Regions from separate parts of the Ruminococcus sp. AM26-12LB genome, predicted to be linked through region 2. Evidence: riboswitches for the same ligand, from Rfam matches in the RefSeq annotation. Region 2 holds a riboswitch; each other region holds the start of a gene.
The links. A riboswitch is a leader RNA that binds a small molecule or an ion and turns the genes downstream of it on or off. The one in region 2 is predicted to bind thiamine pyrophosphate.
Positions count from the first base shown of each region.

Region 1 (7,590 bases), on a different contig from region 2:
ATCATTTGGATGGACCATTTTATAGCTACCCTTCGGACATCCGAGGATCTCACCGGCTCTGTTTGCGATCACCTCATTCATATTCATATTTGCGCTGGTTCCGGCACCACCCTGAATGGCATCTACGATAAATTCCTCAGCCAATTTTCCTGCGATCACTTCATCACAGGCTCTGACAATGGCGTCTGCCTTATCCTCCGGAAGAAGCCCTGCATTATTATTAGTGATAGCTGCTGCTTTTTTAATCTGTGCCAGGTTCCTGATAAATACCGGATGAAGCTTTGTACCTGTAATAGGAAAATTCTGTTTTGCCCTTAAAGCCTGAACTCCGTAATAAGCCTCTGCAGGCACTTCCATAGTTCCGATCGAATCTGCTTCCAGTCTTGTTTCTGTTGTCATTTTATCATCCCTCTTCTTTCTTCTGATCCTGTGCACATCTGATTTGCTCCGCTGTCTGATCTCATCTTTTTCATTCGACGGATATTCGCTGTTTTCAAATCATTTTGTTATTTTCATTTTTATCAGCAGCTGTTTTCTGATGCCTAAGAAACTAACACTTTCTTTGTGGCTTGTAAATACTTTTAAGGGAAAACCATGATTATCCGTGTTTTTCAATAGTTTATATTAATCTTTTTAAGAGTTTCTTTTATTTTTCTTATTTTTATTAAGTCGTTTCTTGTGTTGTGATAACACACGCAGTATAATCAATACAGAAATACCTATTTTCAATCCACTTCCCTACGCAGCTCTGTACCAGTTACAAATAACATTTTTCATCGAAAGGAGACATTCTACATGGAACACAAACTCGACAACATCGACCGAAAGATCATCGAAATGCTTCAGAAAAACGCCCGCACCCCGGTAAAGGAAATCGCAAAGGAAGTCTTCCTCTCATCCCCCGCTGTTTCCGCCAGGATCGAACACCTCGAAAAAAACGGGCTGATCACAGGCTACCACGCCCAGATCAACCCAGTATTTCTCGGTTATCATATAAAAGCATTCATCAACCTGGAAGTAGAACCCAACCAAAAAAAAGACTTTTATCCCTTCATCCAGTCCATCCCAAACGTCATCGAATGCAACTGCGTCACCGGCGATTACTCCATGCTCATCGAAGTAGCCTTCCGCTCCACCATGGAACTGGACCACTTCATCAACGAACTCCAGCAGTTCGGCCGCACCAAAACACAGATCGTATTCTCCACCAGCGTAGAACACAGAGATCTGCCGGTGGAGTAACCATCCACCGGCATTTTTTATAAACCATATCACATCGCTCTACCAGCCGACAGCGAAGCGCCTCAGACAACCGGAAACTCAGCCTTTCCTCCCAGGCATCCAGCGCAGCGCTGATGCCTCATCGCATTCCCGGCAGACCACTCAACCCAACATTTACACCCAAACTCCCGAGCAGCCATCCTCCCCTGCCACCTTGAAAAACCAGCCCGTGAGGCGTGTGCTGCCTGTCACCGGACTCTGCAGGAGGGGAGCTGATTCTTGGCTGGCGGAAATCTGCGTTGTTTTTCAAAAGTCCGCTGTCTGAGCGGCTTCAAGACGCGAGTTCGGACTTTTGGAAAACGGTTTTAGCAGAATTCCGGCAGCCTAGAAGCCAGCCCCCGACGAAGCCCCGGCGACAGGCAGCACACGCCTCACGGGCGTCCGTATTTCAACAAAAAAAGAACAGCAATGAACCTCAAATCCACCACTGCTCTTCACTCATGTCCTAAATCACTTTCCCATCAAAGCAACAATCTTCTCCTTCAGCTCCCGCGCATTCTTCTTCGGATCCTCCGCCTTCATGATCGCAGAAACAACCGCCATACCACTCATACCGGCGCCCTCAAGCACATCCATATTCCCGGCATTCAATCCCCCGATCGCAACCGCCGGAATCGGAACCGCCTCACAGATATCCTTCAACGTAGAAACCTTGGTAAGGATCGTCACCACCTTAGTAGTAGTAGGATAAATCGCCCCCACACCAAGATAATCTGCACCATCCTCATAAGCCTTCACAGCAGCCTCCACCGTCTTGGCAGTAGCCCCCACGATCTTATCCGGTCCCATCAGCTTCCTTGCCACAGCAACCGGAATATCAGAAGCTCCAACATGCACACCAGCCGCATCACAGGCCAGCGCCACATCCACACGATCATCAATGATCAGCGGCACATTGTAACGATCTGTGATCTCCTTCACCTTAAAAGCCTTATCCAGATACTCCCGTCCACCCTTATTCTTCTCGCGAAGCTGGACCAGAGTCACGCCACCCTTACAAGCCTCCTCAACCGTACGAAGCAAAGACTCCTCCGTATGATAAGAACTATCCGTCACCAGATACAACGTTACATCCAAATCTTTTCTATCCATCCTAATCCCCTCTTTTTCAGTACATTTCAATCTTCAACAGATCCAGCAGCTGTCGATCCGAAAGCCCATAGATCTCATCCAGCAGATTTACCTGAAAGCTTCCCGGACCGCGGGAAATCTTCTCCGCTTCCTCGCCGGCGATACCCATAAGTGCAGTACCAAGCACTGCCGCAGCCAGATAATTCCCGGATCTCCCATTTAATTCCATCTCAACGCCAGACCAGACACCTGCCTCTATACTATCCGTCATCTCTTTCGCAATATTATCTTCGCACCCCGGCAAAAACGCCGCAGTCAGTGCACCGACCATACAGCCGGTTCCTGTGATCCCGGACAGCGCCGCACTGCCATTTTGTACCAGAACAACCCGTTCACCATCCGTAACAAAATCCTGTTTCCCGGTAGCCAGCACGATTGCCTGATTATTTCTGGAAAAAGCCTTAAGCACTTCACTGACTCCATCGATATTTTCCTCAGTCAGAGCATCCTCGACACCCGCATCGATTCCGATCGCATGAGACGGCAGCCCGGAAACAGCCAGAAGCTCTGACATATTTCCCTTCAGCACTGCCGGATGACCGATCCTTAAAAGCTCCCTCGCCAGATCCAGCCTGAGATCACTGCAGGCAACCCCTACCAGATCCAGAAGAACCGGGATCTTATTTTCCATCGCTGTTCTCATAGAACGCTTCATTGACTCGATCCTGGCATCGGTAATATTCCCGAGATTCAGCATCAGCGCACCAGCCGATGCCGTAATACCTGTCACCTCTGCCGGATGCTCCGCCATGATCGGCCTTGCACCTACTGCAAGGACCACGTTGGCACAGTCATGGATTGAGATCGGATTGGTGATGCAATGGATCAGCGGCTTTTCTTCTTTAATTCGCTTTCGCAGTTGTAAAATTCTTTGTCTCATATGTTTTTGAACCCAAAGCTGCCTGGAATTTCACCAGAAGACCTGCTTTACTCAGAGCCTTCAGGAAAATATAGGCAACACATCCTCCCATTGTGGTTGCTGCAAGGAACATCGGCGTATAATAAAATGCTGTCAGTCCGCCTCTTCCCATCAGGAATGCCATCACCGGATAAGAAACCATGGACCCGATGATACCCGTTCCAAAGATCTCACCGATCACCGCGCAGATGATCTTGCCTTTGGAAAGTCTGTAGAACACACCTGAAAGGAATGCGCCAAATACTGCACCGGTCAGTGCAAGTGGCGGGATTCCCATGAACATCATACGGATCACGCCGATCATGGTCGCACAGAGAAGGGAATACCACGGTCCCATCAGAACCGAGCATACGATATTGACAAGATGCGCCGTGGGGCACATTCCCTCAATCCTCAGGATCGGTGAAATAACGACACCGATCGCAACCATCATTGCCAGCATTACCATACGAAGCGTGTGCATCCTTTGTTTTTCCATAGTGTTTTTCCTCCCTGAAATATCAGGCAAAGCCCTGTCAGATCCGGGCAAAAGCTTCCCGTCTGCTGCAGTCTGCCCTTAGATTTTGGCGGTCGAAGTTCCCTTACTTCCTCTCACTCCGAAAACACGGATTCCCATCGCTTACATGATCCTTCCGGAAAAATCCTCCGGAATATCACTCTCCTGCCAGACATTAAGGCGCTCCCCTTCCTGCCCGCTCGCCGCAGAAGCTCCACATGCAGTCTCTGTCACTTTCACATTCCCACATTGTCAGACCATTCCAGTTCCATTCCTGCATCCGAAAAGAGCGCATCCCATGGCAAACTCCACGGAGACACGCTCTCAGATCACAATCCCTCCGTTGGCATTACCCAAATCAGGTACGGTCGAAGATCTATCTTCCTCTCAGCCTGTCACACAAGCTCCCGCTGGCTCTTTTCTTTTCTGTTTTTCAATATAGCACACACCTATCCCGTTGTCAAACCTCCACTGCTTATTGCTCTTTGCACTCCCGCCGGAGACGTTACTGTTCACTCCGTTCTCAGCAACACGCTTCGCGATGCACAGAATTTATGCTAATCGCATAAATTCGCGCGGTATGTCTCGGGTTTTCTGTGACCTTCGCTCACAAAAAACACCTCGCGGAATATTACCAGTGAACAGTAACCCGGAAACTTTCCTAATTCAGTTAAACAATTATTTTGACATAAAAAACTCCCTGCTTCACTACTTTTCATAGTAAAACAGGAAGTATATAAATCTTATTTTGAGATCTCGTCGATCAGACGCAGCTCCTCAGCTGTAAACGGTGCACAGTGGATCGCTTTCACATTATCAAGGATCTGCTGCGGCTTGGAAGCTCCGATCAGAACACTGGTAACTTCCTTATGCTGAAGCAGCCAGCCAAGCGCCATATCAGCCAGCTTCTCTCCACGCTGGGCTGCCAGATCGTTCAGTCTCCGGATCTGATCCAGACGCTCCGGCGTCAGCACACTTTCCTTAAGGAACCTTCCATCTTTGCGGATACGGCTGTCCTCCGGGATCCCGTTCAGGTAACGGTCTGTCAGCTGTCCCTGAGCAAGAGGGCTAAAGGTGATCAGACCTTTTTTCAAAATGCCGGTGGTTCTCTTGAGACCGTTTTCTTCCACAGTTCTGTCAAAAATGGAATACCGGTTCTGGTTGATCACAAAGGGACATTTCAGATCCTTCAGGATCGCTGCCGCCTGGCTTAAGGTTTTTCCATCATAATTGGAAAGTCCCACATAAAGGGCCTTGCCCTGCTGAACCGCTGTTGCCAGCGCCCCCATAGTCTCCTCAAGCGGAGTCTCCGGGTCCATTCTGTGATGGTAAAAAATATCCACATATTCCAGACCCATGCGCTTCAGGCTCTGGTCAAGGCTCGCCAGAAGATACTTGCGGCTGCCCCAGTTTCCATAAGGGCCCTCCCACATATCATAGCCTGCCTTTGTTGTGATGATCAGCTCATCACGGTATGGCATCAGTTCTTCTTTCAGGATCTTGCCGAAATTCCGTTCCGCACTTCCATAGGCAGGTCCGTAATTATTGGCAAGGTCAAACTGTGTGATACCATTGTCAAAAGCTGTGAAACACAGCTGCTTCATGTTTTCATAATCAGAAGTATCTCCGAAATTATGCCATAATCCAAGAGACACCTTCGGAAGCATCAGGCCGCTTTCACCGCAGCGGTTGTACTCCATAGTTTCGTAGCGTTCCTTTGCAGGTGTGTACATAAAAAAGACCTCCCATAATGTAGCATGATTTACATTTTCTGTAACTGCTTTTACTATACTTCACCGGCCCTTATTTCGCAAGACGGATCATATTCCAGCTGTGTTTTGCAAAAACTGCTTCCAGTTTTCCGCCGTCCAGCTTTGAGCATTCTGCACTGGCTTTTACAGGAACTACATTCTCGGGCTGCGTCTCTGTATTGACTGCCTGAAGATTATCGTTATTCAGCACGATATGCTCTATGATCTTATATCCCTCAAACTGTCTCAAGTCACAGGAAACTTCCATATCCTCATCCAGACTCTTATTCACTGCAAAGATCGTCAGCGTATCCTTTTCCTCATCCCAGACGCACACAGAATCCAGATATGGAGCTTCTCCATAAGTCTTGCTTTCATATATAGGTGTGAGAACCTGTGTATTAAGGACGGTTCCTCTTCCAAACACACTTGTCAGCATATACGGATAAAAGATCGTCTGACGCCATGCGCCTGTATCGGATGTCATGATCGGCGCAATAACATTTACCAGCTGTGCCATGCAGGCGATCTTTACACGATCTGCATGACGGAGAAGTGTGATCAACATGCTTCCCACAAGAAGTGCATCCTCAAAGTTATAAACATCCTCCAGCTGATGGGGCGCCTGTACCCATTTTTCCAGCTTTTTATCCTGTTCATTGCTGTGGTACCATACGTTCCATTCGTCGAAGGAAAGATTGATCTGTTTTTTTCCATGCTTCTTTGCTTTTACAGCATCGCAGATGGAAACCACTCCTGAGATAAAATCATCCATGCCCTTGGAGCTTGCCAGAAAATCGGCAGTGTCTCCCGATGCATTTCCATAGTACTGATGCAGGGAAAGATAATCCACCTGATCGTAAGCCTCGTCAAGAACCGTATACTCCCAGGAGCCAAAGGTAGGCATTTCCAGACTGGAGCTTCCGCATGCAACAGTCTCAACCTCCGGATCCATAAATTTCATCAGGCGGGCAGTCTCTGCTGCAACTCTTCCGTACTCTGCCGCAGTTTTATGTCCCATCTGCCACGGACCGTCCATCTCGTTTCCGAGACACCATAATTTGATATCATGCGGGTGTTCATAGCCGTGAGCCTTACGGAGATCACTGTAATAGGTACCACCCTTAAAGTTACAGTATTCCAGAAGATTTTTCGCATCCTCCGGTCCTCTTGTTCCCAGGTTTACTGCCATCATCACATCGCTGCCGGCTTTTCTGGACCAGTCCACAAACTCATTGAGTCCAAACTGGTTTGTCTCGATGACACCCCAGGCCAGCTCCGGTCTGGACGGACGCTGAGCTTTCGGTCCGACGCTGTCCTCCCAACGGAATCCGGATACAAAATTTCCGCCCGGATAACGAACGATCGGTACCTGAAGCTCCCTTACCAGTTCCAGAGTATCCTTCCTGAATCCCTGCTCATCAGAAAGGGGGCTGCCTTCCTGATAAATCCCCTCATAAACCGCACGTCCGAGATGTTCTATAAAGGAACCATAGATCCTTTTGTCTGTTTTTCCGGTGAGGAAATATTTGTCCACGATGATCTGCGCTTTTTTCATTGTAAAAATCCTCCTGCAAATTATTATTTTCTGCCTGCCACTGCATTGGACTCTGTTTCCGATTCCGCCATATACCGGCTCTTACGCCTCTGTTCGCTCACACACTCTCAGACAGATCGGAAATCAACCGTTTCTATGTTTCATTTTACCATCCTGTTCTATCCATACCAGTGATTATCTTCCGAAACAGTTGACTTTTTTTCCGGTAAGATTTATCGTAAAGACAGTCTTACCAGACGGACGTCCCTCTGTCACTTTACTTTATACTTCCAGACAGAAAGTTCTTTACAATGCCACAGTCGGATTGTCTGATCTACGTAATGAAAGGAGCGCAGCATTTTCATGGATTTCACCTTAAATTTCTGCGAATACAACCGTTCCAACTCCGATTACGACAGGATTTTCCGGCCGGAGGGAAGCGGAGATTTTCTTTTTCTTTTATTTAAAACACCAA
Region 1 covers NZ_QUJX01000009.1:151,478-159,067, forward strand. The annotation lists gene DW694_RS08600 (aspartate ammonia-lyase) at 1-399, opposite strand, end outside; gene DW694_RS08605 (Lrp/AsnC family transcriptional regulator) at 796-1,242, shown strand; gene thiE (thiamine phosphate synthase) at 1,732-2,373, opposite strand; gene DW694_RS08615 (hydroxyethylthiazole kinase) at 2,390-3,292, opposite strand; gene thiW (energy coupling factor transporter S component ThiW) at 3,255-3,809, opposite strand; TPP riboswitch at 4,146-4,248, opposite strand; gene DW694_RS08625 (aldo/keto reductase) at 4,571-5,560, opposite strand; gene DW694_RS08630 (alpha-N-arabinofuranosidase) at 5,631-7,136, opposite strand; gene DW694_RS08635 (AraC family transcriptional regulator) at 7,479-7,590, shown strand, end outside.
Region 1: another riboswitch for thiamine pyrophosphate. It lies ahead of thiW (energy coupling factor transporter S component ThiW); the one in region 2 lies ahead of thiC (phosphomethylpyrimidine synthase ThiC).

Region 2 (7,590 bases):
TAAGGAAATCCCGGAAAAGGTCCAGTATGTTATCACCAACGAGGCAGGTGCTTCTGTATATTCCGCAAGCAAGCTTGCCACGGAAGAATTCCCGAATTTCGATGTTGGACAGAGAAGCGCCGCATCCATCGCAAGACGTGTACAGGATCCGCTTGCAGAGCTTGTAAAGATCGATCCGAAATCCATCGGTGTCGGTCAGTATCAGCATGATATGAACCAGAAAAAGCTGGGAGAAGCCCTTAACGGCGTTGTGGAAGATTGTGTAAACAAGGTCGGAGTGGATCTGAATACTGCGTCTGCATCCCTTCTGGAGTATATTTCCGGAATCAGCAAGGCCATCGCAAAGAATATTGTAGCCTACCGTGAGGAAAACGGCCGTTTCCAGACAAGAAGAGAACTTCTTAAGGTTGCCAAGCTTGGTCCGAAAGCCTTTGAGCAGTGTGCAGGTTTCACACGGATCACAGGAGGCAAAAATCCTCTGGACGCAACCAGTGTCCATCCGGAAAGCTATGACGCAGCAAAAAAACTCCTGGAAAAGCTGGGCTACACACCGGAAGATGTGGCAGAGCGTAAGCTTACCGGTATTTCTGGGCAGATCCGCGATTACGGAAAACTGGCAAAGGAGCTGGAGATCGGAGAGCCAACCTTATGTGATATCGTAAAGGAATTGGAAAAACCTGCCAGAGATCCACGTGACGAGATGCCGAAACCGATCCTCCGTACCGATGTCCTGGATATGAAGGACCTGAAAGAAGGCATGGTCCTCAAGGGAACTGTCCGCAATGTTATTGACTTCGGTGCTTTTGTGGATATCGGTGTGCATCAGGATGGCCTGGTCCATATTTCCGAGATGAGCGAGAAATTCATCAAACATCCGCTGGAAGCAGTCAGTGTGGGAGATATCGTGGATGTCCGTGTTCTTGGTGTTGATATGAAGAAAAAACGGATCAGCCTTTCCATGAAGGGAATCAGTAAATAAAGAGAAAAACTGAGTAAAGAGAAGCAGGCAAGTATATTCTGCAGCATTCTGCGGCGGATTACCGGACCGATATACAATAAAGCTATAACAGAAATACAGCAGTGGTTTATACCCTATACTTTATAGAACCGGAGAAATCAGGTTTACAGGGAAAAACCACTGCTGTATTATTATATTACCAGATGCGGATTATAGGAAATGCTTATATCAGAAATAAGCTTTGAAGCTCATAGATCGATCCGCATATGTATATCGAATGATCGATCAGACAGGAGGGATTATATTTGGATAGTACTGTACAGACCGTGCAGGAGGTCGGAAATCAGGTAAGCCAGTACAGGCAGATGTTTGAAAATTATCTGCCGGACATCACGAAATTCGGAATCAAGGTTGTTCTGGCTATTGTTGCTTTCTGGGTAGGAAGCACGGTAATTAAATGGATCGTAAAGTTTGTGAGGAAATCACTGACAAAATCCAGGCTGGATACAGGAGTGGCACAGTTTATGTCCTCACTGGTCAAGATCGTACTTTACATACTCCTGATCTTTAACATATCCATAAGCTTTGGAGTAAAGGAATCATCTCTGGCAGCACTTCTCGGAACTGCAGGTGTTACTATGGGTCTTGCCCTCCAGGGCGGACTTGCCAACCTGGCAGGAGGTATGATGCTTCTTCTGTTCAAGCCTTTCCAGGTAGGGGATTACATCATCGTTAACGGACAGGACGGAAGCGAGGGAACGGTAGCCAAGGTCGAGATCTGTTATACAACGCTGTTATCCATTGATAACAAGCACATCGTGATCCCGAACGGTACTCTTTCCAATGTGACCATCACCAACGTAACAGCAAGGGATCAGCGAAGGCTGGAGATCAAAGTGGGGATCTCTTACAATGCAGATATCCAGAAGGCCAAGGATATCCTGGAAGATATCCTCACCGAGGATCCGGATACAAGAGAAGACGAAGAGATGGTGGTATTCGTAGACGAGCTGGCAGAAAGCTCTGTGATCATGGGCTTTCGTGTCTGGGTAGATACCGACCGCTACTGGGCAGCCAGATGGAGATTGAACCAGAGGATCAAGGAAGATTTTGATTATTATGGAATTGAGATTCCTTATAATCAGCTGGATGTGCATATCCATAAATAATGTGCATAAAGGAAGAAAGCTAAAGCCCTTTCACATGGCAGAGAAATTGCTGTGGGGGAGGGTTTTTTGGTGAAAGTAACTGATTTTGAGATTATTACTGCCATTCATGATAATAGAGAATATGAAAATTATTGACAAACCAGTGTCGGGGTGCAATAATACCCCACAGAGATAGTATTTGGACTCAAAACTATACTCTGGCTGAAATCACTGGAATCTTATATAAAAATAGCCAGCCGGAACCCGGGATCGGGAACGGACGGATATATGAAAATTATAAAAGATACGAGCCTGTATCGATGATAACGAAGGCGTTACAACAGTTATGGGAATTTTGAGCAACTGTTGAAGAGCATGCTTTTCGTGTATAAAAAACAGGACTCAATATACAGGGAATCAATCAGAAGCGTTTCAGGGTCGAAGTGTACCCCGAGACGTTTTTTTATTAAATACGGAAGCGGATGTTTTTATCCACTTGAAAGTTATTCCCTACAGGAAAGGACTTATATAAGATGACAATAGAGATGTTAAAAGGAAAGATCCACAGAGCAACCGTTGTCCAGGCGGAACTGGATTATGTAGGAAGTATCACTGTGGATGAGGAACTGCTGGAAGCTGCCGGGATACTGGAATATGAGAAGGTCCAGATCGTAGATGTGAACAACGGCAGCCGTTTCGAGACATACACCATTTGCGGAGAACGCGGAAGCGGTATGATCTGCCTGAACGGAGCAGCAGCAAGATGTGTAAGCACCGGTGACAAGATCATCATCATGGCTTACGCACAGTACGAGCAGGAAGAAGCCCGTACTCACAAGCCTGCAGTTGTATTTGTAGATGAAGAGAACAGGATCAGCAGAGTGACCAATTATGAGAAACACGGACTGCTGAAGGATATGGCCTGACGCAGATCAGGAAGATAATAAGACGAAGGTGAATTCAGAAAAGAGGCTATCTCGAATCTATAAAGAAAACCGGTTCCAGAACCGGAAAAGAGGAGAGCACAATGCAGGTAACAAAAACAGTAGAAGAAACAAGAAAACAGATCAAAGCGTGGAAAAAAGAAGGAAAAACAGTAGGCCTTGTGCCAACCATGGGATTTCTCCATGAGGGACACGCAAGCCTGATCAAAAAATGCAGAGAGCAGAATGATATCGTAGTGGTATCCGATTTCGTCAATCCTACACAGTTCGGTCCTACCGAGGACCTGGAAGCCTACCCGAGAGACTTTGAGCGTGACAGCAAACTCTGCGAAAGCCTGGGAGCAGACCTGATCTTCTGCCCGGAGCCTTCCGAGATGTATCATGATCCCCACGCATTTGTAAGTATAGATACTCTGTCAGAGACACTTTGCGGAAAAACACGTCCGATCCATTTCAAAGGTGTGTGTACCGTTGTGACCAAGCTGTTCCACATTGTGGCACCGGACAGAGCATATTTCGGACAGAAAGACGCACAGCAGCTGGCCATCATCCGCAAGATGGTGCGTGATCTGAACTTCGATATTGAGATCGTAGGCTGTCCGATCATCCGTGAGGAGGACGGACTTGCAAAATCCTCCAGAAATACATACTTAAGCCCTGAAGAGAGAAAAGCAGCTCTTTGCCTGTCAAAGGCAGTAAAAGCCGGACAGGAAGCCATTCACGCAGGAATCCCGGCAGAAGAGCTTCTCGGAAAAATGCGAGCAGTGATCGAAGCAGAGCCTCTGGCAAAGATCGATTATGTATCCATGGTAGATGCACTTACCATGCAGCCGGTGGAAAAAGCTGACCGTAGCGTTCTTGTAGCAATGGCCGTTTACATCGGAAAAACAAGACTGATCGACAACTTCAGCTACGAGGTATAATGTATGGGAAAAGTTTTAAAGAAAATCGGAATTATCAGCAGCCTTGCATCCAGATATATCGGGATCATTATCATCGCTTTTTCCTGCCTGGCTTTTTTCTGGCGTGACGGATTTTCCTGGATGACGAACTATACATCTGTATTTCTGGGAGTGATCATGTTTGGTATGGGCCTGACCATAAAGTTGGATGACTTCCGGGCAATTTTTTCCAGACCCAAAGAAGTGGTGATCGGTGCAGTGGCTCAGTATACCATTATGCCGGTGATCGCCTGGCTTCTGTGTAAAGTGATGAACCTTCCGGCAGATCTGGCACTGGGAGTGATCCTGGTGGGATGCTGTCCGGGCGGAACAGCCAGCAATGTGATCACCTATATCGCAGGAGGTGATGTGGCGCTTTCTGTGGGAATGACTATAGTTTCCACACTGGCAGCACCGTTGATGACACCGTTTCTTGTATATGTTCTGGCAGGAGCCTGGGTGGAAGTATCCTTCTGGGCCATGGTGCTTTCTGTGGTAAAGGTAATTCTGATCCCGGTTCTCCTGGGAGTTTTTCTTCGGAGCCTTGCGGGAGAGCATGTGGATAAGGTATCCGACGTTATGCCGCTGGTGTCGGTTGTAGCTATTGTTATGATCATCGGAGGAATTGTGGCTGTAAATGCAGAGAAGATCGTAAGCTGTGGAGTTCTGGTGCTTGGAGTAGTGGCGATCCACAATTTCTGTGGTATGATGCTGGGATTTCTGGCTGCAAAAATCTTCCATGTGGAGTATTCCAGAACAACAGCTATAGCTATAGAGGTAGGCATGCAGAACAGTGGCCTTGCTGTCTCACTGGCGGCAGCTAATTTTGCAGCCAATCCACTTGCAACACTTCCGGGCGCGATCTTCAGTGTATGGCACAATATTGCGGGTTCCATTTTTGCGGGGATCCGCCGTGCAGGTGCAGAAAACCTTGCAGAGATTGATCGGATCAGGGAAATCGACTGCTGTAATTGCGAAAAGCAATAAGCAGTGAATGCGGATTGCGGATATCCTCCTGACGGGGAACAGCAAAGCTGTGGAAGAATGTCTGTAAAGAAAGATTCCGGGGAGTTTGAGAGATAAAATGGCAGATTCTGTCGAAAGAAAAAGTCATAAAATGCAGAATTGTGGTTTACAAATTTTAGCCGGTATACTATAATAACCACATGGACGAACAAACGTCCCCAACATATGAAAACCGGGGGGCCCGCTGAAGCGAGCTGAGAGTAGACTGTAAATGTCTTGACCCATAACCTGATTTGGATAATGCCAACGTAGGGACATATGCACGAAGGATTCTTAAAGACACAGAAGATCAGAGAGTACAGAAGAGATCAGAAGTACAGAAGATTTTCATTAAGTACGTAAGAGTAAGAGCCGGTTGCCGTGATGCGTATGCGTTGCAGCAGCCGGTTTTTTGTTGTATAAACACAAAGAATTTATGGAAGGAGATTTTTTTTACATGAGAAATTACAGTACACAGATGGAGGCAGCCCGTAAAGGCATCATCACACCTGAGCTTAAGATCGTAGCTAAGAAGGAACGCATGACAACAGAGGAACTGCTTCCGCTGGTAGCCTCCGGTAAGGTGGCAATCTGTGCAAATAAAAATCACAAATGTATCGATCCGGAGGGCGTAGGTTCCATGCTCCGCACCAAGATCAATGTAAACCTTGGTGTATCCAGAGACTGCAAGGACTACGATGTAGAGATGCAGAAAGTAATGGAAGCTGTAAACATGGGCGCCCATGCTATCATGGATCTTTCTTCCCACGGAAATACCATTCCGTTCCGACGCAAGCTGACATCCGAGTGTCCGGCAATGATCGGAACCGTTCCGGTTTATGATTCCGTTATCCACTATCAGAGAGATCTTGATACGCTGACAGCTAAAGATTTTATCGATGTAGTAAGACTCCATGCACAGGATGGTGTTGACTTTGTAACTCTTCACTGTGGAATCACAAGAAAGACCATCGATCAGATCCGTAATCACAAGAGAAAAATGAATATCGTTTCCAGAGGAGGATCTCTTGTATTTGCATGGATGTGTATGACCGGTGAGGAGAATCCGTTCTATGAATACTACGACGAGATCCTGGATATCTGCCGCGAGTATGATGTGACCATCTCTCTTGGTGATGCCTGCCGTCCGGGATGTCTGGCTGACGCAACAGACGTATGCCAGATCGAGGAGCTTGTACGCCTTGGCGAGCTGACCAAACGTGCATGGGAAAAGGACGTTCAGGTTATGGTTGAGGGACCGGGACATGTGCCACTTGATCAGGTTGAGGCAAATATGAAAGTACAGCAGTCCATCTGTCAGGGTGCACCGTTCTATGTATTAGGACCTATCGTAACTGACGTTGCACCGGGATATGACCACATCACATCCGCGATCGGCGGCGCAGTAGCAGCTATGTCCGGAGCAGCATTCCTCTGCTATGTAACACCGGCCGAGCACCTTGCACTTCCGAATCTTGAGGACGTAAAACAGGGAATCATGGCATCCAAGATCGCAGCTCATGCAGCAGACATTGCCAAAGGTGTCCGCGGTGCCCGTGAGATCGATGACAAGATGGCAGATGCCAGAAGAAAGCTTGACTGGGAGGCACAGTGGGAATGCGCCATGGATCCGGAAACAGCAAAACGTATCTGGAACGAGCGCAAACCGGAGCATGATGATACCTGCTCCATGTGTGGTAAATTCTGCGCAGTACGAAGCATGAACAAGGCACTTGCAGGAGAGCATATCGATATTCTGTAAGAATACAGAATGCATATGAGCATGCAGCATCACAGTAGAACGTGGTGTTGGCAGTATCCAGCCAGAAAACTGGTTGATCGAATGCGGATATGGAAAGAACAGTAATGCTGAAATTGTGGAAAGTCTGATGTTCCGATAATAAAACATAAACCGCTGTGATCTAAAATGAAGATCACAGCGGTTTTTTGCAGAGTAGGGGACATTATTGCAGCTTGCGAAAAGACAGGGCCGCGTTATAATAAAAACAGAACTTACATATAAACGGTTTACATAAAAAGGAAGGAAAGGTACGAAATGAAATTTCCGAAAAAATTGATAGCATTTGGTCTGTCATTATGTATGTCTGTTGTTCCATGTGGACCGGTGGCGGCCGAAGATTTTACAGACGCACAGACGGATATGACAGACACCATTGATACTTTTACAGATGACGGGAATTCTGAAGAATCAGAAAATACCGTAAACACAGATCAGATCACGGAAGAAGATACTGCCGTGAGCACAGATCAGATTACAGAAGAAGAGTTTCCGGGATCAGATATCGGAACGGAAACGGATGAAGCTGAAAGCTCAGAGAGTGAGGAAATACAACAGGATTCTGAAGGAGAATCAACTCTGGAAGAACCTTCGGCGTTCATCAGAAAAGCAGAAGGAACAGAGGAGGCTGCGGCACCGGAAGAAATTTTTGGTGACGGAGAAAACCAGGAGCAGCAGGAAGATATATTCACAGATGATATTCCGGCAGCAGGCACTTCCGAAAAAGAAACAGATGTAGAGAGCACAGAAATATATCTGTATGCGATGAATGATACCTACAGCAGTGTGATCTCCA
Region 2 covers NZ_QUJX01000007.1:10,838-18,427, forward strand. The annotation lists gene DW694_RS06450 (Tex family protein) at 1-979, shown strand, start outside; gene DW694_RS06455 (mechanosensitive ion channel family protein) at 1,264-2,127, shown strand; gene panD (aspartate 1-decarboxylase) at 2,640-3,032, shown strand; gene panC (pantoate--beta-alanine ligase) at 3,134-3,973, shown strand; gene DW694_RS06470 (bile acid:sodium symporter family protein) at 3,977-4,978, shown strand; TPP riboswitch at 5,181-5,289, shown strand; gene thiC (phosphomethylpyrimidine synthase ThiC) at 5,454-6,758, shown strand; gene DW694_RS06480 (fibronectin type III domain-containing protein) at 7,053-7,590, shown strand, end outside.

Region 3 (7,590 bases), on a different contig from region 2:
TATACTATATTTGTTAGGGAATCTAGATATACCACAAAGCAGAAAGGAAAAAAGCGTATGAGAAGAAATTGGAAAAAAGCTTTATGTGGCATTTTGACAGGTTTTATGATTGCAACGGCGGCACCAGCTGCGGTTCCGGAGTTGATCAGTGCGACAGAAGTACAGGCGGCGATAGACGTAGCAACGCCGACTATGTCTTCTATTAAGATCTCCGGCAGGAATAAGATTATTTTCAGCTGGAAACAGGTAAAAGGAGTTGCCGGATACCGGGTATACCGCAAGACCGGAAACAGCGGATGGAAAACAGTAAAAAACATCACAGGAAGCAAAAATGTTACGTTTACCGATACAAAAGTAAGTACCGGAGTAAGCTATACTTACACAGTGAGAGCTTACCGGAAATCCGGAAAAAATACGATCTGGAGTAGCTATAATAAAAAAGGACTGACAGCAATCGCAGGTCTGAATTATCTCACCCTGAATAAGACCAGCCTGACACTGGCACCGAAAAAAACTTATACACTGAAGATCAAAGGCACCAGTCTGAAACCGTCATGGAAGAGCAGCAACACAAATGTTGTCAAGATAACTTCTGCCGGAAAGATCACCGCGGTAAAAACAGGAACAGCGGTTATCACAGCGACTCTTGGCGGCAGAAAATTCACCTGCAAGGTTACTGTAAAGAATCCGACCTCGGCTAATACCAGATTGACGCAGAATTATAGCAAACTGAAAAAATACATCAGTCAGAAAGGTAAATATACTGAAGACGGAAATCAGTTTATAAATGTCAAAGTAGATAAAGAAAGTACTCTGATGATCGGTTATCTGAAGAAAGAAGATAAGATAGATATTGGGATGTTGCTCTCTATGCCTTCAGATGGAATCCTTGCCGGACTGGATATTATCGGAAACTGTGTGAAATCTGATACGGTCAGTGTGAAGTCCGCCCTGTCTACAAATGAAGTCTTTCTGCTGGTGACTTCTTCTACAAAAGCATCTGCTTATAAGGGTCAGAATCTGACTTTCTTGTATACAAACGGAAAAAAAGCGATGACAGATCTGCAGGATTCTTCCAATATTATGATGAAAGCGACAATGAAAGTAGCAAATGATTATCTGAAAAAGAATTTAAATCTGACAATGAAAGATCTGGGATTCACTGCTTATAAATAAAAGTTACTGTTCACTCTGCAAATAAAACCGGCAAATAAAACCAAAATTTATTGTTCTTGACATGAAGCAGAATCGGAATTATACTAAACCATGTAAATAACAGGGGAGCTTGTGATGGCAGGCTGAGAGGAAGTCTTCAACTTCGACCCTTATACCTGATTTGGATAATGCCAACGTAGGAACGTATAAGATGAATTTACGGGAGATACTTTGGTGTATCTCCTTTTTTATTGGATGCGGATGTTTTTATCCGATTGAATACGTAAGATCAGGATTTACAGGGAAGGGATCAAGAGCGAACGCTTTTAACCCCGGTATCGACAATTGAATATTGGGAAATTTGAGAGTGAACTGAGTTCATGAAGGGGTGCACCACCGCGGGTGTATTTCTTTGTGAACTCTTTTTTTATTGACGAATAGCTTTTGAAGTTTCCGGAAAGGAGAGATCATGATCACAGTAAATGGTGAAAGCAGAACATTGGAAAAGCCGGTGACAGTAACAGAATATCTAGAAGCATGTAACTATGTTCCGGTGCAGGTTGTAGTAGAGCTGAATGAAGAAATCATTAAGAGAGATACTTACGATACAACAGTACTGAAAGATGGCGATGTTGTGGAGATTCTGCAGTTTATGGGCGGCGGAAGCTGCTGATGTCGCTATAGAGATAAAATTAGGTAGATATACCACGGCAGTAACTGACAGATAAGTTACTGAAAAAATGCAGATGAAGAATGATCTGGCAGAAGAAGGCGCTGGTTATAAATCGGTGGAAATATTTTCTGCAAACAGACATAAAGAAAGGTGGACATAAAAAATGACAACAGCAAACACAAATGAAGACAAACTGATCCTGGGAGGCCATGAGTTTACTTCCCGTTTTATCCTTGGTTCCGGAAAATTTTCCCTGGAGCTTGTAAAAGCATGTATTGAAAAAGCAGGAACTCAGATCGTAACACTTGCCCTGCGCCGTGCAAATGAGGGTGGACTTGCGAACATTCTGGACTATATTCCGAAGAATGTTACGCTTCTTCCGAATACGTCCGGCGCCAGAAATGCAGAAGAGGCAGTTCGTATCGCAAGACTTTCCCGCGAGCTTGGATGCGGAGATTTTGTAAAGATCGAAGTTATCCATGACTCCAAATATCTTCTTCCGGATAATTACGAGACCATCAAGGCAACAGAGATCCTTGCAAAAGAGGGCTTTGTAGTTATGCCATACATGTATCCGGATCTGAATGCAGCCAGAGATCTGGTGAATGCAGGAGCTGCCTGTGTAATGCCACTTGGCTCTCCAATCGGTTCCAACAAAGGAATCTGTACAAAAGAATTCATCCAGATCCTTATCGACGAGATCGACCTTCCGATCATCGTGGACGCAGGAATCGGCCGCCCGTCACAGGCATGTGAGGCTATGGAAATGGGTGCTGCAGCAGTTATGGCAAATACAGCCATTGCAACTGCAGGAGACGTCCGTGTTATGGCGGAAGCCTTTAAGAAAGCTATTGAGGCAGGAAGAAGTGCATATCTTTCCGGTATGGGAAGAACTCTGGAGAGAGGTGCAAGTGCATCCTCACCGCTGACCGGATTTTTGCATGAGTAAAATAATGACAGTATATTGAAAGACTCGGAAATATACGGTTATTAAGGGGAAATCTGTGTAGCGAAAGCGGATTGCGAATATTCACTTGATGCAGATCAACCAGAGCAGAAAAGAAAACGAATGGCTAAAAACAGATACTGAAATATTACAAATTTGAAAATAATAAAAGTACGAGAGGAGCGACACAACAACAATGGCAGAAACAGTACAGGCCAGTCAGCAGGACGGCCATTTTAATGAAAGTATTGTAAATGAAGAAATTCTGGAAGATATGAAAAAGAACCGTATCGATCACATGAAGTACCTTCCGGATATGGAACAGCTGGAAGAATCTGATGTAATGGATCAGGTTATTTCCGCAATGAACGCATATGATTATGATAAGTACACAGAAGCGGATGTACGGAGAGCGCTTGTTCATGACAACCGTACACCGGAGGATTTTAAAGCACTGCTTTCACCGGCAGCGCTGCCTCTTCTGGAAGAAATCGCACAGGCTGCACGGATCGAAACAAGGAAACATTTTGGAAACAGTATCTGCATGTTTACACCGATCTACATTGCAAACTACTGTGAGAACTACTGTATTTACTGTGGATTTAATTGCCACAACAAGATCCGCCGCGCACAGCTGAATGCAGATGAGATCGAGAAAGAGATGGCAGCCATTGCAGAAACCGGACTCCAGGAGATCTTGATTCTTACCGGAGAGAGCAAAACGAAATCTAATGTGGAATATATCGGAAAGGCTTGTGAGATCGCCCGGAAATATTTCAAGGTAGTCGGTCTTGAGGTGTATCCGATGAATTCTGATGAGTACGCATATCTTCACAAATGCGGCGCAGATTATGTGACAGTTTTCCAGGAGACTTATAATTCTGATAAATACGAAACTCTGCATCTGGCAGGCCACAAGAGGATTTTTCCATACAGGTTAAATACACAGGAGCGTGCGTTAAAAGGCGGCATGCGAGGTGTTGGTTTTGCGGCACTTCTGGGACTGGATGATTTCCGCAAGGATGCTTTTGCAACGGGATATCATGCATATCTTCTGCAGAGAAAATATCCACACGCAGAGATCGCTTTTTCCTGCCCGAGACTTCGTCCGATCATCAACAACGACAGGATCAACCCGAAGGATGTACACGAACCGCAGCTTTTGCAGGTAGTTTGTGCATATCGTCTGTTTATGCCGTTTGCAAGTATTACTGTATCCACCAGAGAGTGTGAGCGTGTCCGTGACAATCTGGTGAATATCGCAGCAACCAAGATCTCTGCAGGTGTCAGCACCGGAATCGGAAGCCATGTGGATGATATTGAGGATAAAGGTGATGATCAGTTTGAGATTTCCGACGGAAGGTCTGTGGACGAAGTCTTCAACGCCCTGAAAGACCACGGACTGCAGCCAGTCATGAACGACTATATTTATCTGTGAAAACACGACAGAAGAGGATAACTTCTGTGGAATATGTGGAAAACCACCCACCCCGGAGAATGTTTCTCCGGGGTGGGTGTGGATAACCATAAAATAAAAACGGATAGAAAATAAAGGAAGAATTTGTCGGAAGAGTAATGATGATTTTTTAGTCCGGGTCTGATAAAATAAATATAACAAGGAGGACGATTAAGAATAATAAAATTCACATAAGATAAAGAGTCAGAGTAAAATTACAAAAGCATTTTCAAGGCACAGCCGATAACGATACTGAACTAAAAAAGAGGTGCCACATGGCAAATACAAAACATGAAGATGCTATTATGAAAATGGGATTTGATTATTTCCGTGATACGATCCTGAAAAGTCTTGGAATTGACTATGAATTTGTGAATCTTGGTCCTACAGAGCTGATAGAACTTACTATTCATTCTTTATATATGGATTTTACATTTCTGACTAAAGAAGGATTTTATATTCATATAGAATTCCAGACAACCGACAAGGGAGAAAATGATTTGCGCAGATTTCTTGCCTATGATGCGGTATATTCACATAAAACAGGAAAAAATGTTATAACCTATGTGATTTATTCAGGTGGAATCAAATCGGTTAAGACAGAATTGAATATGGGACTGTTTACATATCGGATACAACCGATATATCTCAAGGATAGAAATGCAGATGAGGTTTTTGAAAAAATACGACAAAAACAAGAAGACGGAACAGAGCTTACGGAAGAAGATTATGCAAGCCTATCGTTGACACCATTAATGTCTGGGAATATGAAGATTAAGGAAAAAATCAAAGAAGCAGTTATACTATCCAAAAAGAAACGTGGCCTAACAGCAGAAAAAACAATGGCAATGTTATATACTCTGGCAGATAAGTTTTTGGATAGTAAAGATCTGGATGAGATTAAGGAGGTTATATCTATGACAAGACTTGGACAGATGTTGTTGGATGAGGGAATGGAAAAAGGAATGAAAAAAGGAATGGAGCAGGGACTGCTTTTGTCAAAAAAACTTCTGGAAGAGAACCGTACAGAAGACCTTGATAAGGCTATGAAAGATGAAAATTATATGAAAAAGCTGCTGGAAGAATTGAATATCAAATAAAAAATCACCAGAAATACTGTAAATACAAGGCTGATTACGTTTTCTGTAAATATTCTGAAATGGAAATTTTTATACGGAATCATATGTTTATTTACCGATTTCCGGGATTTTTCTGCTGTTTTTTAAGGTAGGAATACCAGGAATTTTGGATAGCATGAAAACGGTTTCCGATTCTATAGTTTTCATAAAGACTTACTCGTGTTTATAATAAGCCAACAACAAAAATAAAGGCAGAAAAACAGGAGGAAAAGTATTATGAAAAGAAAATGGAAATCAGCAACAGCAGCCCTTTTGGCAGCAGTAACCATCGGAAGTCTTACAGGAGCAACCGCTTATGCGGCGGACAGTGTCAGCATTACAAACGTATCCTATGACCCCACCAGAGAGCTCTATGAACAGTATAATAAGATCTTTCAGAAGCATTGGAAAGAAAAGACAGGGCAGGATGTGGACATCACACAATCCCACGGAGGCTCAGGAAAACAGGCACTTGAGGTTGCCAACGGACTGGAAGCAGATGTGGTAACACTGGCACTGGAGTATGATGTGGATGCGATCCAGGATGCAGGACTCATCGATGACGGATGGGTGGACGAATTTCCGGAGGACAGCGCTCCCTATACTTCGACGATTGTATTTCTTGTGAGAAAAGGAAATCCGAAGAACATCAAAGACTGGGACGATCTGGTAAAGAAAGACGTAGGTGTGATCACACCAAACCCGAAAACCTCCGGCGGAGCAAGATGGAACTATCTGGCAGCCTGGGCCTATGCAAAAGATAAATATAACGGAGACGAGGACAAAATTAAAGAATTCATCGGAGATCTTTACAAAAACGTACTTGTCCTGGACACCGGAGCCAGAGGCGCAACGACCTCTTTCGTGGAAAACGGACAGGGTGATGTACTGATCGCCTGGGAAAATGAAGCCTATCTTTCCGTAAAGGATTATCCGGACGATTACGAGATTGTAACACCAAGTATCAGCATCCTTGCACAGCCATCTGTAGCAGTAGTCGATAAAGTCGTAGACAAAAGAGGCACCAGAGATGTGGCAGAGGAATATCTGAATTATCTCTATTCCGATGAAGCACAGCGGATCGCCGGTGATAATTATTACCGTCCGTCAAACCAGGATATTCTGAAGGAATACTCCGATGTGTTTGACCTGGACATCAATCTTGTCACCATTGATGATTTTGGTGGATGGAAAAAGGCACAGGAAACACATTTCTCAGATGGAGGGATTTTTGATCAGATTTACGAAGGATAGACAGCAGAAGATATAGTCGGACACAATAACGCAAAGAAGCTGCAGAACAGTGAAAAAACAGAGTCTGCAGCTTCTTTTATGTAAATATTGTGAATCACAAGGGATCAGGCATGGCTTCCTTCGGTCAGGGAACAGCCGTCCATTATACGGATCCCGTTTATGACATCCAGATAAGTGTCATACATTTCCTTCCATTCATCAGAGACGTCCTTGGAGTACTGGCTGATGGTGGACAGAAGATCGTATTTTTTGCCGTCGACGGTTTCGATACGGCCGAGATAGCCCTGCCATACACTGTCCAGAGGCTGGTCTTCGCCATCGTAATATCTGGCTTCCAGAGTCAGTACAGGAACATCCTCATTGTAATAAGTCAGTTTATATCCACCATTTTCGGTTTCGGTTGTTTCATAATGGCAGAGATATTTCCAACGCTCCGGAGTGAGGACCTGGAAGTAATCCGTCATGGCCATATCCACACGCTCTGCGTAAACGAAATCTATGGATTTGATCAGCTCTGTGGCTTCCTTTTCGGCGGCCTTATCATAGGTGTCTGACGGAGTCAGGACAAAAAGTCCGAATGTATAATCGTCAGTCTGGCATACAAGAGCATCTACATTTTTTTCTTCTTCGTTGACTTCGGTTAAGTATTGATATTTCGTGGCAGGATAAGATTCAAAGGTAAGATCTTTTTTGGTGATGATCTCACCCTTTACCGGATAGTATTCTGCCAGAAAACCCTTCAGGGAAGAATCCGCCAGAGAGGAATTCGGTACTTTTAAAACAAAGGCAGTGCTTTTTCCGCCATTTACGGAACGCTGCTCGAAATAACCTTCTTTTTCGGGCATGGATTCTCTGATCGTATCATCGGCAGGGAATCCAACCCGCATATGAAGCTCGCCGCGCTTTTCCGATTCGGAGGAATCTTCCGTGTTTGTATCGGAAGAGGAATTTGGGTATGAAGAATCGGAATCCTGCGAGGAGGAGTTTC
Region 3 covers NZ_QUJX01000028.1:140-7,729, forward strand. The annotation lists gene DW694_RS15975 (Ig-like domain-containing protein) at 58-1,176, shown strand; TPP riboswitch at 1,268-1,375, shown strand; gene thiS (sulfur carrier protein ThiS) at 1,625-1,828, shown strand; gene DW694_RS15985 (thiazole synthase) at 1,992-2,777, shown strand; gene thiH (2-iminoacetate synthase ThiH) at 3,049-4,212, shown strand; gene DW694_RS15995 (hypothetical protein) at 4,506-5,330, shown strand; gene DW694_RS16000 (sulfate ABC transporter substrate-binding protein) at 5,586-6,602, shown strand; gene DW694_RS16005 (hypothetical protein) at 6,707-7,590, opposite strand, start outside.
Region 3: another riboswitch for thiamine pyrophosphate. It lies ahead of thiS (sulfur carrier protein ThiS); the one in region 2 lies ahead of thiC (phosphomethylpyrimidine synthase ThiC).